Regions from separate parts of the Enterobacter sp. QK-SA4 genome, predicted to be linked through region 1. Evidence: predicted binding sites of a transcription regulator. Region 1 holds the regulator's gene; the other holds the start of a gene.

What was found. Region 1 encodes PurR, which represses purine synthesis genes. Its sites were predicted from a motif close to CANGCAAACGTTTGCNTG; they were not measured.
Region 2: a site for PurR is predicted at 2,927-2,944, ahead of AC1VYI_RS23950 (nucleobase:cation symporter-2 family protein). Genes of this name have one in related genera too.

What each region holds. Positions count from the first base shown of each region.
Region 1 is NZ_JBXFXH010000007.1:2,750,674-2,756,225, reverse strand. Features, by position in the region: gene punC (purine nucleoside transporter PunC) at 1-272, opposite strand, end outside; gene punR (DNA-binding transcriptional activator PunR) at 387-1,298, shown strand; gene purR (HTH-type transcriptional repressor PurR) at 1,317-2,342, opposite strand; gene cydH (cytochrome bd-I oxidase subunit CydH) at 2,640-2,729, shown strand; gene AC1VYI_RS14760 (MFS transporter) at 2,893-4,059, shown strand; gene sodB (superoxide dismutase [Fe]) at 4,098-4,679, opposite strand; gene AC1VYI_RS14750 (C40 family peptidase) at 4,802-5,552, opposite strand, start outside.
Region 2 is NZ_JBXFXH010000007.1:4,644,376-4,649,927, forward strand. Features, by position in the region: gene recG (ATP-dependent DNA helicase RecG) at 1-1,565, shown strand, start outside; gene gltS (sodium/glutamate symporter) at 1,568-2,770, opposite strand; gene AC1VYI_RS23950 (nucleobase:cation symporter-2 family protein) at 2,996-4,387, shown strand; gene AC1VYI_RS23955 (AsmA family protein) at 4,507-5,552, shown strand, end outside.

The sequences.
Region 1 (5,552 bases):
ACCCATAACATTCCCAGGCAGCCCACCGCAAAAATGGCCAGGCCCAGCAACAGTACCGGTTTACGACCAAAGCGATCCGAGAGCGGTCCCCAGAGCAGCTGAGCGAAGGCAAAGCCGGCGAGGAATAAACTCAGGCTGGCGCTGATGGCGGCGGCAGGCGTTTGTAAATCTTCCTGCATGGCGGCAAACGCCGGCAGGTACATATCGGTGGCCAAAAAGCCCAGCACGCTCAAGCCGCCGAGCCAGACTAAAAAACCGTTCCTGGGTTGCATTATTTTATTCTCCTGAGGAGGCAGGTATACATTGGCGCTGAGTGTAGGGAGTGCAAAGCCGCTTGTGAAACGCTAATATTTGGCGGGTGCATTCAAAAATTTTGCAGGCAGAAAATGTGGTCAGATTATTCTCTTGAAGTGGTCGATGCTGTTGCGCGTAACGGCAGCTTTAGCGGTGCGGCGCAGGAGCTGCACCGCGTCCCTTCGGCCATCAGCTACACGGTGCGCCAGCTGGAGGAGTGGCTGGCGGTTCCGCTGTTTGAACGGCGGCATCGCGATGTGGAATTAACGCCCGCAGGCGCGTGGTTTTTGAAAGAAGGGCGTTCTGTTATCAAAAAAATGCAGATCACCCGCGAACAGTGTCAGCAGATCGCTAACGGCTGGCGGGGACATCTTTCCATCGCGGTGGATAACATTGTTAAACCCGAGCGCACCCGGCAGATGATCGTCGATTTCTACCGTCATTTTTCTGACGTCGAGCTGCGGGTCTCGCAGGAGGTGTTTAACGGCGTCTGGGATGCGCTGGCGGACGGCAGGGCAGAGATGGCGATTGGGGCCACGCAGGCGATCCCGGTCGGGGGACGTTACGCTTTTCGCGATATGGGAATGCTGAGCTGGAAATGCGTGGTGGCAAGCGATCATCCGCTGGCGGCGATGGAAGGGCCGCTGAGCGATGACACGCTGCGCAACTGGCCGTCGCTGGTGCTGGAGGATACGTCCCGTTCATTGCCCAAGCGTATCACCTGGCTTCTCGACAACCAGCGGCGGGTGGTGGCCCCTGACTGGGAATCGTCGGCGACGTGCCTCAGCGCCGGGCTGTGCGTCGCGATGGTGCCCGTTCATTTCGCGCGTCCGCGCATCGATACCGGAGAGTGGGTTGAGCTGACGCTGGAGAATCCGTTCCCGGATGCGGCCTGCTGCCTCACATGGCAGCAAAATGATGTCTCGCCTGCTATGGCCTGGCTGCTGGATTATCTGGGAGACAGCGAAACGCTGAACCGGGAATGGTTACGGGAGCCAGCGTAGCTGGCCCCCGTAAAGCGATTAACGACGGTAGTCGCGGAACGGACCATCCGCAACGGAACGGCGTTCGATAAGACGCGGGTGAACTTCAATGGACTGCGACTCTTCACGCTTGTTGACGATTCTGTCCATCAGCATGTTAAAGGCCGTTTCGCCCAGCGAGTCTTTTGGCTGGTGAATGGTGGTCAGCGCCGGGGTGAAGAAGCGCGCGTTACGCACGTTGTCATACCCGATCACGGAAATATCCTGCGGTACGCGCAGGCCTAGCTCGTCGGCAGCGCAGAGCGCGCCCATGGCCATGATGTCGCCCCCGCAGAAGACGGCGGTTGGACGGTGAGGCTGGGAGACGATCTGCTGCATCGCGCGGTAGCCGGATTCCGGCTCAAAGTCGCCCTGCACAATCCAGTTTTCCGGCACGTTGATCAACGCTTCTTCCATCGCTTTCATAAAACCGGCCAGACGGCCCGCGCCGGTGTTGCGCTCCAGCGGACCGGGGATCACGCCAATCTCGCGGTGACCGCGTTCGATCAAATAACGACCGGCCATATAGCCGCCTTCAAAGGCGTTATCGATAACGGAATCGGTGAAGTCTGCGCGCGCTTCGCCCCAGTCCATCACCACCATCGGAATATGGCGATACTCTTCCAGCATCGACAGCACGGACTCCGGATACTCGGAACACATCACCAGCAGGCCATCAACGCGCTTTTGCGCCATCATCGACAGGTAGGCACGCTGTTTTTCAATGCTGTTCCACGCGTTGCCCAGAATCAGGGTATAGCCTTTCTGGAAGCAGTTCTTTTCGACCGCTTCAATGATCTCGGCAAAATAGGCCGCTTCACTGCTGGTTGCCAGTAATCCAATGGACTTGGTGTGATTAACCTTGAGGCTGCGCGCAACCGCACTTGGCGAATAGTGCAGCTCTTTGATCGCTGCCCAGACGGCGTTGCGCGTCTCTTCCGCCACAAAGCGGGTTTTGTTAATTACATGTGATACGGTTGTAGTGGAAACGTTTGCGCGTTTTGCTACGTCTTTAATTGTTGCCATTAAATGTCACTCCAGACCATATCCTAAGCTCCTGAAAAACTTGAAGGTAAACGTTTGCCTTCTCTCACCCTTATCTCGCAATCTTGAATTGCGGCACGCCGGGAAAACGACACGGGACGTCAGGAGGGGGTCAATGGCCGGTACGCTAATAAATTTAGCGTGGAATTTTGTCCTATCTTGATGAAAAGGGGAAGAGGTAAAGTGGTTATCAGTATAAATCCAGGAAGATTTTTGACGTAATCTGTGCAAAAATGAGCAAGCTCACTTTTCGTGTGGGGATTAAAAGGAGAAAAATTGATGAGTTCCGATCTTAAGTTTTCGCTGTTCACCACCGTTGTTGTGCTGGCTCTGATTGTTGCGGCCGGTCTGACGGCTGCGCTGCACTGATTTACGCGGAGGGAGAGCCTTCTCCCTCCCGACTCCCCGGATTGTTACTTCTCTGGCAAAAATCTTTTGCCATTTTGTTAACTTCTCATTTTTTGTGATTGATGTCATGCTTTCCGCTTCTTTGTTCTGTGTCACCAAATGACACGGCATCCGGAGTTGACGCATGAAAATCAATTTTCCCCTGCTGGCCCTGGCGATTGGCGCTTTTGGGATTGGCACCACTGAATTCTCCCCGATGGGGTTACTGCCTGTTATTGCCCGGGGCGTAGATGTCTCTATCCCTGCGGCAGGGATGTTAATTAGCGCCTACGCTATCGGCGTGATGGTCGGTGCGCCGCTGACGACGCTTCTGCTTTCGCACCGCGCGCGCCGCAATGCGCTGATTTTCCTGATGGCGATTTTCACCCTGGGCAACGTGCTTTCGGCCATTTCGCCAGACTACACCACCCTGATGCTATCGCGTATTCTGACCAGCCTTAATCACGGCGCATTCTTCGGGCTGGGATCGGTCGTGGCAGCCAGCGTGGTGCCAAAACACAAGCAGGCGAGCGCCGTGGCGACCATGTTTATGGGGCTAACGATTGCCAACATCGGCGGGGTGCCTGCGGCAACCTGGCTGGGGGAAGCGATCGGCTGGCGTATGTCCTTCCTGGCGACGGCCGGGCTGGGCGTGATTGCGATGGTGGCGCTGTTCTTCTCCCTGCCGAAAGGCAGCGCCGGAGAACGTCCGGAAGTGCGTAAAGAGCTGGCTGTGCTGATGCGCCCGCAGGTGCTCTCCGCGCTGCTGACCACCGTGCTGGGGGCAGGGGCGATGTTTACCCTCTACACCTATATTTCACCTGTATTGCATGACATCACCCACGCAACGCCTCTCTTTGTGACCGCGATGCTGGTGCTGATTGGCGTGGGCTTCTCGATCGGCAACTATCTCGGCGGGAAATTTGCCGACCGTTCCGTGAGCGGGACGCTTAAGGGCTTCTTAACCCTGCTGATTGTCATCATGGTTGCCATTCCGTGGCTGGCGCGTAATGAGTTTGGGGCCGCGATTGCGATGGTCGTCTGGGGAGCCGCCACTTTCGCCGTGGTGCCGCCGCTGCAGATGCGCGTGATGCGTGTCGCGCACGAGGCGCCGGGACTTTCATCTTCCGTGAATATCGGTGCGTTTAACCTGGGTAATGCCCTGGGCGCCGCGGCCGGTGGGGCCGTGATTTCAGGTGGTCTGGGATACAGCTTTGTGCCTGTGATGGGGGCGATTATTGCCGCGCTCGGCCTGCTGCTGGTGATGATGTCGGGTCGTAAACAGCCTGAAGCAGCCTGCGCTGCGGAATAAACCAAAAACGCAGAAGGGCGAACCCTTCTGCGTGTCTCTTACGCGGCGAAGTTCTTCGCAACAAAGTCCCAGTTAACCAGTGCCCAGAAGTGCTCCAGGTAGTTCGGACGCGCGTTGCGGTAGTCAATGTAGTAAGCGTGTTCCCATACGTCCACTGTCATCAGCGGCTTAGCGCTGGTGGTCAGCGGGGTACCCGCGTTTGAAGTGGACACGATAGCCAGTTTGCCATCCGCCTCTTTAACCAGCCACGTCCAGCCAGAACCGAAGTTCTTGATGGCTGCATCGGTAAATTTCGCTTTGAAATCCGCGAAGCTGCCAAATGCGGCGTTGATAGCGATAGCCAGTTCACCGGCAGGTTCACCGCCGGCATTCGGCGCCAGGCAGTGCCAGTAGAAGGTGTGGTTCCACACCTGAGCCGCGTTGTTAAACACGCCACCCTCTGAGCTGCGGACGATCTCTTCCAGCGTTTTGCCTTCAAAATCGGTACCCTTGATCAGATTGTTCAGGTTGGTGACGTACGTCTGGTGATGCTTGCCGTAATGATATTCCAGGGTTTCCGCAGAAATGTGCGGTGCCAGGGCGTCTTTTGCATACGGTAGTGCAGGTAATTCGAACGACATTGCTTCTCTCCTTATTGTATTTTGTGTTGCCAATAACCACACAGACAACATGGACAGGATAGCAAATTGAAAGGGTATGCAAAAGAGGAACTTACCCTGCCACGGATGTGGCAGGGCAGGGGTTAGCGAATGGTTTTCGGCGTCATCACGCGACGCGCGCCGACGTAGTGGCGTACCCAGTAGTCTTCACTGAGAGAGGTGATCTGAATATCCTGGCCGCTACGTGGAGACTGGATGAACTTCCCGTTGCCGACATACACGCCAACGTGGTCAGCCGTGCCGCGACCCTGAGTGCGGAAGAACACCAGATCGCCGTTTTCCAGCTCACCGCGGTCAACCGGTGAGGCATCGCGCAGGTGGTACATCTCATTGGCGGTACGAGGAATGCGGAATTTGACAAGATCTTTATAGGCGTAATAGACGAGGCCGCTGCAGTCAAACCCGGTACGCGGCGAACTGCCACCCCAGTGATAAGGTTTGCCAATCTGCCCCATCAGTTTGTTCATCGCGGTTTTTTGCGCTTTCTGTACACGCACTTTATGCACTTCAGCTATTTTCGTGACCTTCGTGCATTTCGCCTTGTGGCCTTTACGCGTGATGCATTTTTCAGTAACGAGGTTAGCGGCGGTTTGCGAAGCTTTACTTTTAGCGGAGTGGGCAGTGCGGGAAGGTTTTGTTTTCGTCTTGCTGGAAGCGGTCTGTTTCGTCTGAGCCGGTGTTTTTTTCTTGTCGTTCTTAGCGGTGGTTTTTTTCTTACGATCTGTGGCTTTCACCAGATGGTTTTTTTGTACAGCAGAATGCCGCGCCTGCTGAGAGGCGTTTGCCACTGGCGTGAAAGTGAGTGAAGTAAACAGTAAAGCACAGAGCGTGATC
Region 2 (5,552 bases), 1.9 Mb from region 1:
TGCTGGATACCTGCGCAATTACCGAGCTGCTGCCGCCCGAGCTGGCGCAGGGCATGATGAGCCTGCCCGAGGCGCTGCGAACCCTGCATCGACCGCCGCCAACGCTGCAGCTCAGCGATTTAGAAAGCGGCAAACACCCCGCCCAACAGCGTCTTATCCTTGAGGAATTACTGGCACATAACCTGAGCATGCTGGCGCTTCGCGCGGGCGCGCAGCGTTTCCACGCCCAGCCCTTAAGCCCTCGTGATGAGCTCAAAGATAAGCTGCTGGCCTCTATGCCGTTTAAACCCACCGGCGCGCAGGCGCGCGTCACCGCCGAGATTGAACGCGATATGGCGCTCGACGTGCCGATGATGCGCCTGGTGCAGGGCGACGTGGGCTCCGGTAAAACGCTGGTTGCCGCCCTGGCGGCCCTGCGCGCGATTGCCCACGGTAAACAGGTGGCGCTAATGGCGCCGACCGAGCTGCTGGCTGAACAGCACGCCAACAATTTCCGCGCCTGGTTTGCGCCACTCGGGATTGAAGTGGGCTGGCTTGCAGGGAAGCAAAAAGGCAAAGCGCGCCTTGCGCAACAGGAGGCTATTGCCAGTGGGCAGGTGCAGATGATTGTCGGCACGCACGCTATCTTCCAGGAGCAGGTGCAGTTTAACGGTCTTGCGCTGGTGATCATCGACGAGCAGCACCGCTTCGGCGTGCATCAGCGTTTGGCATTATGGGAGAAAGGGCTGCAGCAGGGCTTCCACCCGCATCAGCTGATCATGACCGCCACGCCGATCCCGCGCACCCTGGCGATGACCGCCTACGCCGATCTGGATACCTCCACCATCGACGAACTGCCGCCGGGCCGTACCCCGGTCACCACGGTCGCCATTCCCGACACGCGCCGCAGCGATATCATTGACCGCGTGCGCAACGCCTGCACCCAGGAAGGGCGTCAGGCCTACTGGGTCTGTACGCTGATTGAAGAATCTGAACTGCTGGAAGCGCAGGCTGCCGAAGCCACGTGGGAAGAGCTTAAGCTGGCGCTGCCGGAGCTGAACGTGGGTCTGGTTCACGGACGCATGAAGCCCGCTGAAAAACAGGCGGTGATGCAGTCGTTCAAACAGGGTGATTTACATCTGCTGATCGCCACCACGGTGATCGAAGTCGGCGTGGACGTCCCGAATTCCAGCCTGATGATCATCGAAAACCCGGAGCGTCTCGGCCTTGCCCAGCTCCACCAGCTGCGCGGGCGCGTCGGCCGTGGCGCGGTTGCGTCCCACTGCGTTCTGCTCTACAAAGCGCCTCTTTCCAAAACCGCCCAGATGCGTCTTCAGGTGCTGCGCGACAGCAACGACGGTTTTGTGATTGCGCAAAAAGACCTGGAGATCCGCGGCCCGGGCGAACTGCTGGGCACGCGTCAGACGGGGAACGCCGAGTTCAAAGTGGCGGATTTGCTGCGCGATCAGGCCATGATCCCAGAAGTTCAGCGCCTGGCTCGCCATATTCATGAACGCTACCCCGAACAGGCGGCAGCGTTAATTGAGCGCTGGATGCCGGAAACCGAGCGCTATTCCAACGCCTGATTTCAGGCAAACATCGGCAGCATCAGATACAGCTTAATCACCAGCGCGTTGACGATATCAATGAAGAATGCGCCAACCATCGGGACCACAAGAAACGCCATGTGCGATGGCCCGAACCGTTCTGTGATCGCCTGCATATTGGCGATAGCCGTTGGAGTGGCCCCCAGACCAAACCCGCAGTGACCCGCCGCCAGCACCGCCGCATCGTAGTTTTTGCCCATCATGCGCCAGGTCACGAACATGGCGTACAGCGCCATAAACAGCGCCTGTACCGCCAGAATCGCCACCATCGGTAGCGCCAGCGAAGCCAGTTCCCACAGCTTGAGGCTCATCAGCGCCATCGCCAGGAACAGCGACAGGCAGACGTTGCCGAGCACCGATACCGCCCGTTCAAACACGCGGTAGAAGCCCATCAGCGCCAGACCGTTGCTCAGGATCACCCCGATAAACAGCACGCAGACAAACGTCGGCAGTTCAAATGCGGAACCCGCCAGCCATTGCGCAACCACTTTGCCCACGGTCAGGCAGATGGCGATCGTCGCGATAGTTTCAATCAGCACCAGCGAGGTAATGCTGCGCCCGACGTCCGGCTTTTCGAACGCGGTCGGCACCAGCTCATCGTCAGGCCTGCCGTTCGGCGTGGTGGAGTGCTTAACCAGATACCGCGCCACCGGGCCGCCAATCAGGCCACCCAGAACCAGGCCAAAGGTCGCACAGGCCATCGCCACTTCCGTCGCATTTTCAAACCCATAGCGCTCGATGAACAGCTTGCTCCACGCGGCCCCGGTTCCGTGACCGCCCGAAAGGGTAATCGACCCCGCCAGCAATCCCATCAGCGGATCCAGCCCCAGCAGCGTTGCCATGCCGATGCCAATGGCGTTTTGCATCAGCAGCAGCCCCACCACCACAATCAGGAATACGCCGAGCACCTTACCGCCCGAGCGCAGGCTCGCCAGGTTGGCGTTCAGGCCGATAGTGGCAAAGAAGGCCAGCATCAGCGGATCTTTCAGGGACATATCAAAATCGATTTCCCAGCCCATGCTTTTTTTCAGTATAAGCAGAGCCAGCGCCACCAGCAGGCCACCGGCGACAGGTTCAGGAATGGTGTATTTCTTCAGAAGGGAAACGCTATGTACCAGCTTGCGACCAAGCAGAAGAACCAGCGTTGCGGCAACAAGGGTCGACAACGTATCGAGATGAATCATAAAAGGCTCCTGTAATGCGCGTGTTCCATACACACGCGGCGTTATCCTGGGCCGGGTTGCGCTCTTCATGAGCTCCCGGCGCAAAAAGTGTAATTTTTTTTCCCCACGCGTTGTAGAAAACCTGCTCACAGCAGCAGATTTTCTTCCCTTTTTTTGCTGGCAATCGTTTGCTTTTACCAGGTGGTCAGATAAAATGCCCGCTTTTCCACCGTGGGATTGCCGCCGATGTCCGTTAACACCATAGAGTCGCCTGATGCGCAACCGATTGCGCAGAAGCAAAATAGCGAACTGATTTACCGCCTTGAAGACCGCCCGCCGCTGCCGCAAACGCTTTTCGCCGCCTGCCAGCATCTTCTGGCAATGTTTGTTGCGGTGATCACCCCGGCGCTGCTGATTTGCCAGGCGCTCGGCTTACCGGCGCAGGACACGCAGCACATTATCAGCATGTCTCTCTTCGCCTCCGGCGTGGCCTCGATTATTCAAATTAAAGCGTGGGGTCCGGTGGGGTCGGGATTATTGTCGATTCAGGGCACCAGCTTTAACTTCGTGGCACCGCTGATCATGGGCGGTGCGGCGCTGAAAACCGGCGGTGCGGATGTTCCGACCATGATGGCGGCGCTGTTCGGCACGCTGATGCTGGCCAGCTGTACGGAGATGGTGATCTCCCGCGTTCTGCATCTGGCTCGCCGCGTCATCACCCCGCTGGTTTCCGGCGTGGTCGTGATGATTATCGGCCTGTCGCTGATCCAGGTGGGCCTGACGTCCATCGGCGGCGGCTATGCCGCAATGAGCGACCACACCTTCGGCGCGCCGAAAAACCTGCTGCTGGCGGGTGTCGTGCTGGCGATCATTATTCTGCTTAACCGTCAGCGTAACCCTTACCTGCGCGTCGCCTCGCTGGTGATCGCCATGGCGGCGGGCTACCTGCTGGCGTGGGCGCTGCGCATGCTGCCGGAGAACACCGCGCCGACCAACAGCGCGCTGATCGTCGTTCCTACGCCGCTGTACTACGGACTGGGCATTGACTGGGGCCTGCTCCTGCCGCTGATGCTGGTCTTTATGATCACCTCTCTGGAGACCATCGGTGATATCACCGCCACCTCGGACGTCTCCGAGCAGCCGGTGTCCGGCCCGCTGTACATGAAGCGCCTCAAAGGCGGCGTGCTGGCGAACGGCCTGAACTCATTTGTCTCTGCGGTATTCAACACCTTCCCGAACTCCTGCTTCGGTCAGAACAACGGCGTGATCCAGCTGACCGGCGTTGCCAGCCGCTACGTCGGTTTTGTGGTGGCGCTGATGCTGATCGTTCTCGGCCTGTTCCCGGCGGTAAGCGGCTTTGTGCAGCATATCCCTGAGCCAGTGCTGGGCGGCGCGACGCTGGTGATGTTCGGCACTATCGCGGCCTCCGGCGTGCGTATTGTCTCCCGCGAGCCGCTGAACCGCCGCGCGATCATGATTATCGCGCTGTCGCTGGCCGTTGGCCTGGGCGTGTCCCAGCAGCCGCTGATCCTGCAGTTTGCGCCTGACTGGGTGAAAAACTTGCTCTCTTCCGGCATTGCCGCGGGCGGTATCACCGCTATCGTTCTGAACCTCGTTTTCCCGCCTGAAAAGAACTGATCATCTTCACGGCAGGTAGTCAATGCCTGCCGTGACATCTAATTACACCATTCCCGCCTTGAGGATTGCGCATAAATCGTGCATAACTCCCTTATGTGCGTTTTGCGGGATGGAAGACCATGAAATTTATTGGAAAGCTACTCGTCTATCTTCTGGTAGCCCTGCTCATTGTGCTGCTGGCGCTCTATATTCTGCTCCAGACCCGCTGGGGCGCGTCTCAGGTCAGCAGCTGGGTGACGGTGAATACCGACTACGAACTCAGTTTCGACAAGATGAATCACCGCTTTTCGTCGCCTTCCCACATCATTCTGGAAAACGTCACCTTCGGTCGGGACGGTAAACCCGCCACGCTGGTTGCCAAAAAAGTCGATATCGGCCTGAGCAGCCGCCAGATAACCGATCCGCTGCATATGGACACCATCACCCTGTTCGACGGCACGCTGAATCTCTCGCCTCAAACGGCACCGCTGCCGTTCCAGGCGGATCGCCTGCAGCTGAACAATATGGCGTTTAACAGCCCGAATACCGAATGGGACCTGAGCGCGCAAAAGGTCACGGGCGGCGTCAGCCCGTGGCAGCCGGAAGCGGGCAACGTGCTGGGGAACAACGCGCAGATCCAGATGAGCGCGGGCTCGCTGACCCTGAACGGCGTACCGGCAACCAACGTGCTGATCGAGGGCCAGCTTAACGGCAGGGAAGTGGTGCTGAAAACGATTGGCGCCGATATGGCCCGTGGCTCGCTTACCGGCTCCGCCCTGCGCAACGCCGACGGGAGCTGGATTATCGACACGATGCGCCTGAATGAGATCCGCCTGCAGAGCGATAAAACGCTGATGGCGTTCTTCGCGCCACTGGCCTCCATCCCTTCTCTGCAAATTGGTCGTCTGGACGTGACCGACGCCCGGCTTCAGGGCCCGGACTGGGCGGTGACCGATCTCGACTTAAGCCTGCGCAACCTGACTCTCAGCAAAGGCGACTGGCAGAGCCAGGAAGGCCGCCTGTCCATGAACGCCAGCGAGTTTATCTACGGCTCGCTGCATCTTTTCGACCCGATCCTGAATGCGGAGTTTTCCCCGCAGGGCATGGCGCTGCGTCAGTTCACCTCCCGCTGGGAAGGCGGCATGGTGCGCACGTCCGGTAACTGGCTGCGCGGCGGTAAAGCGCT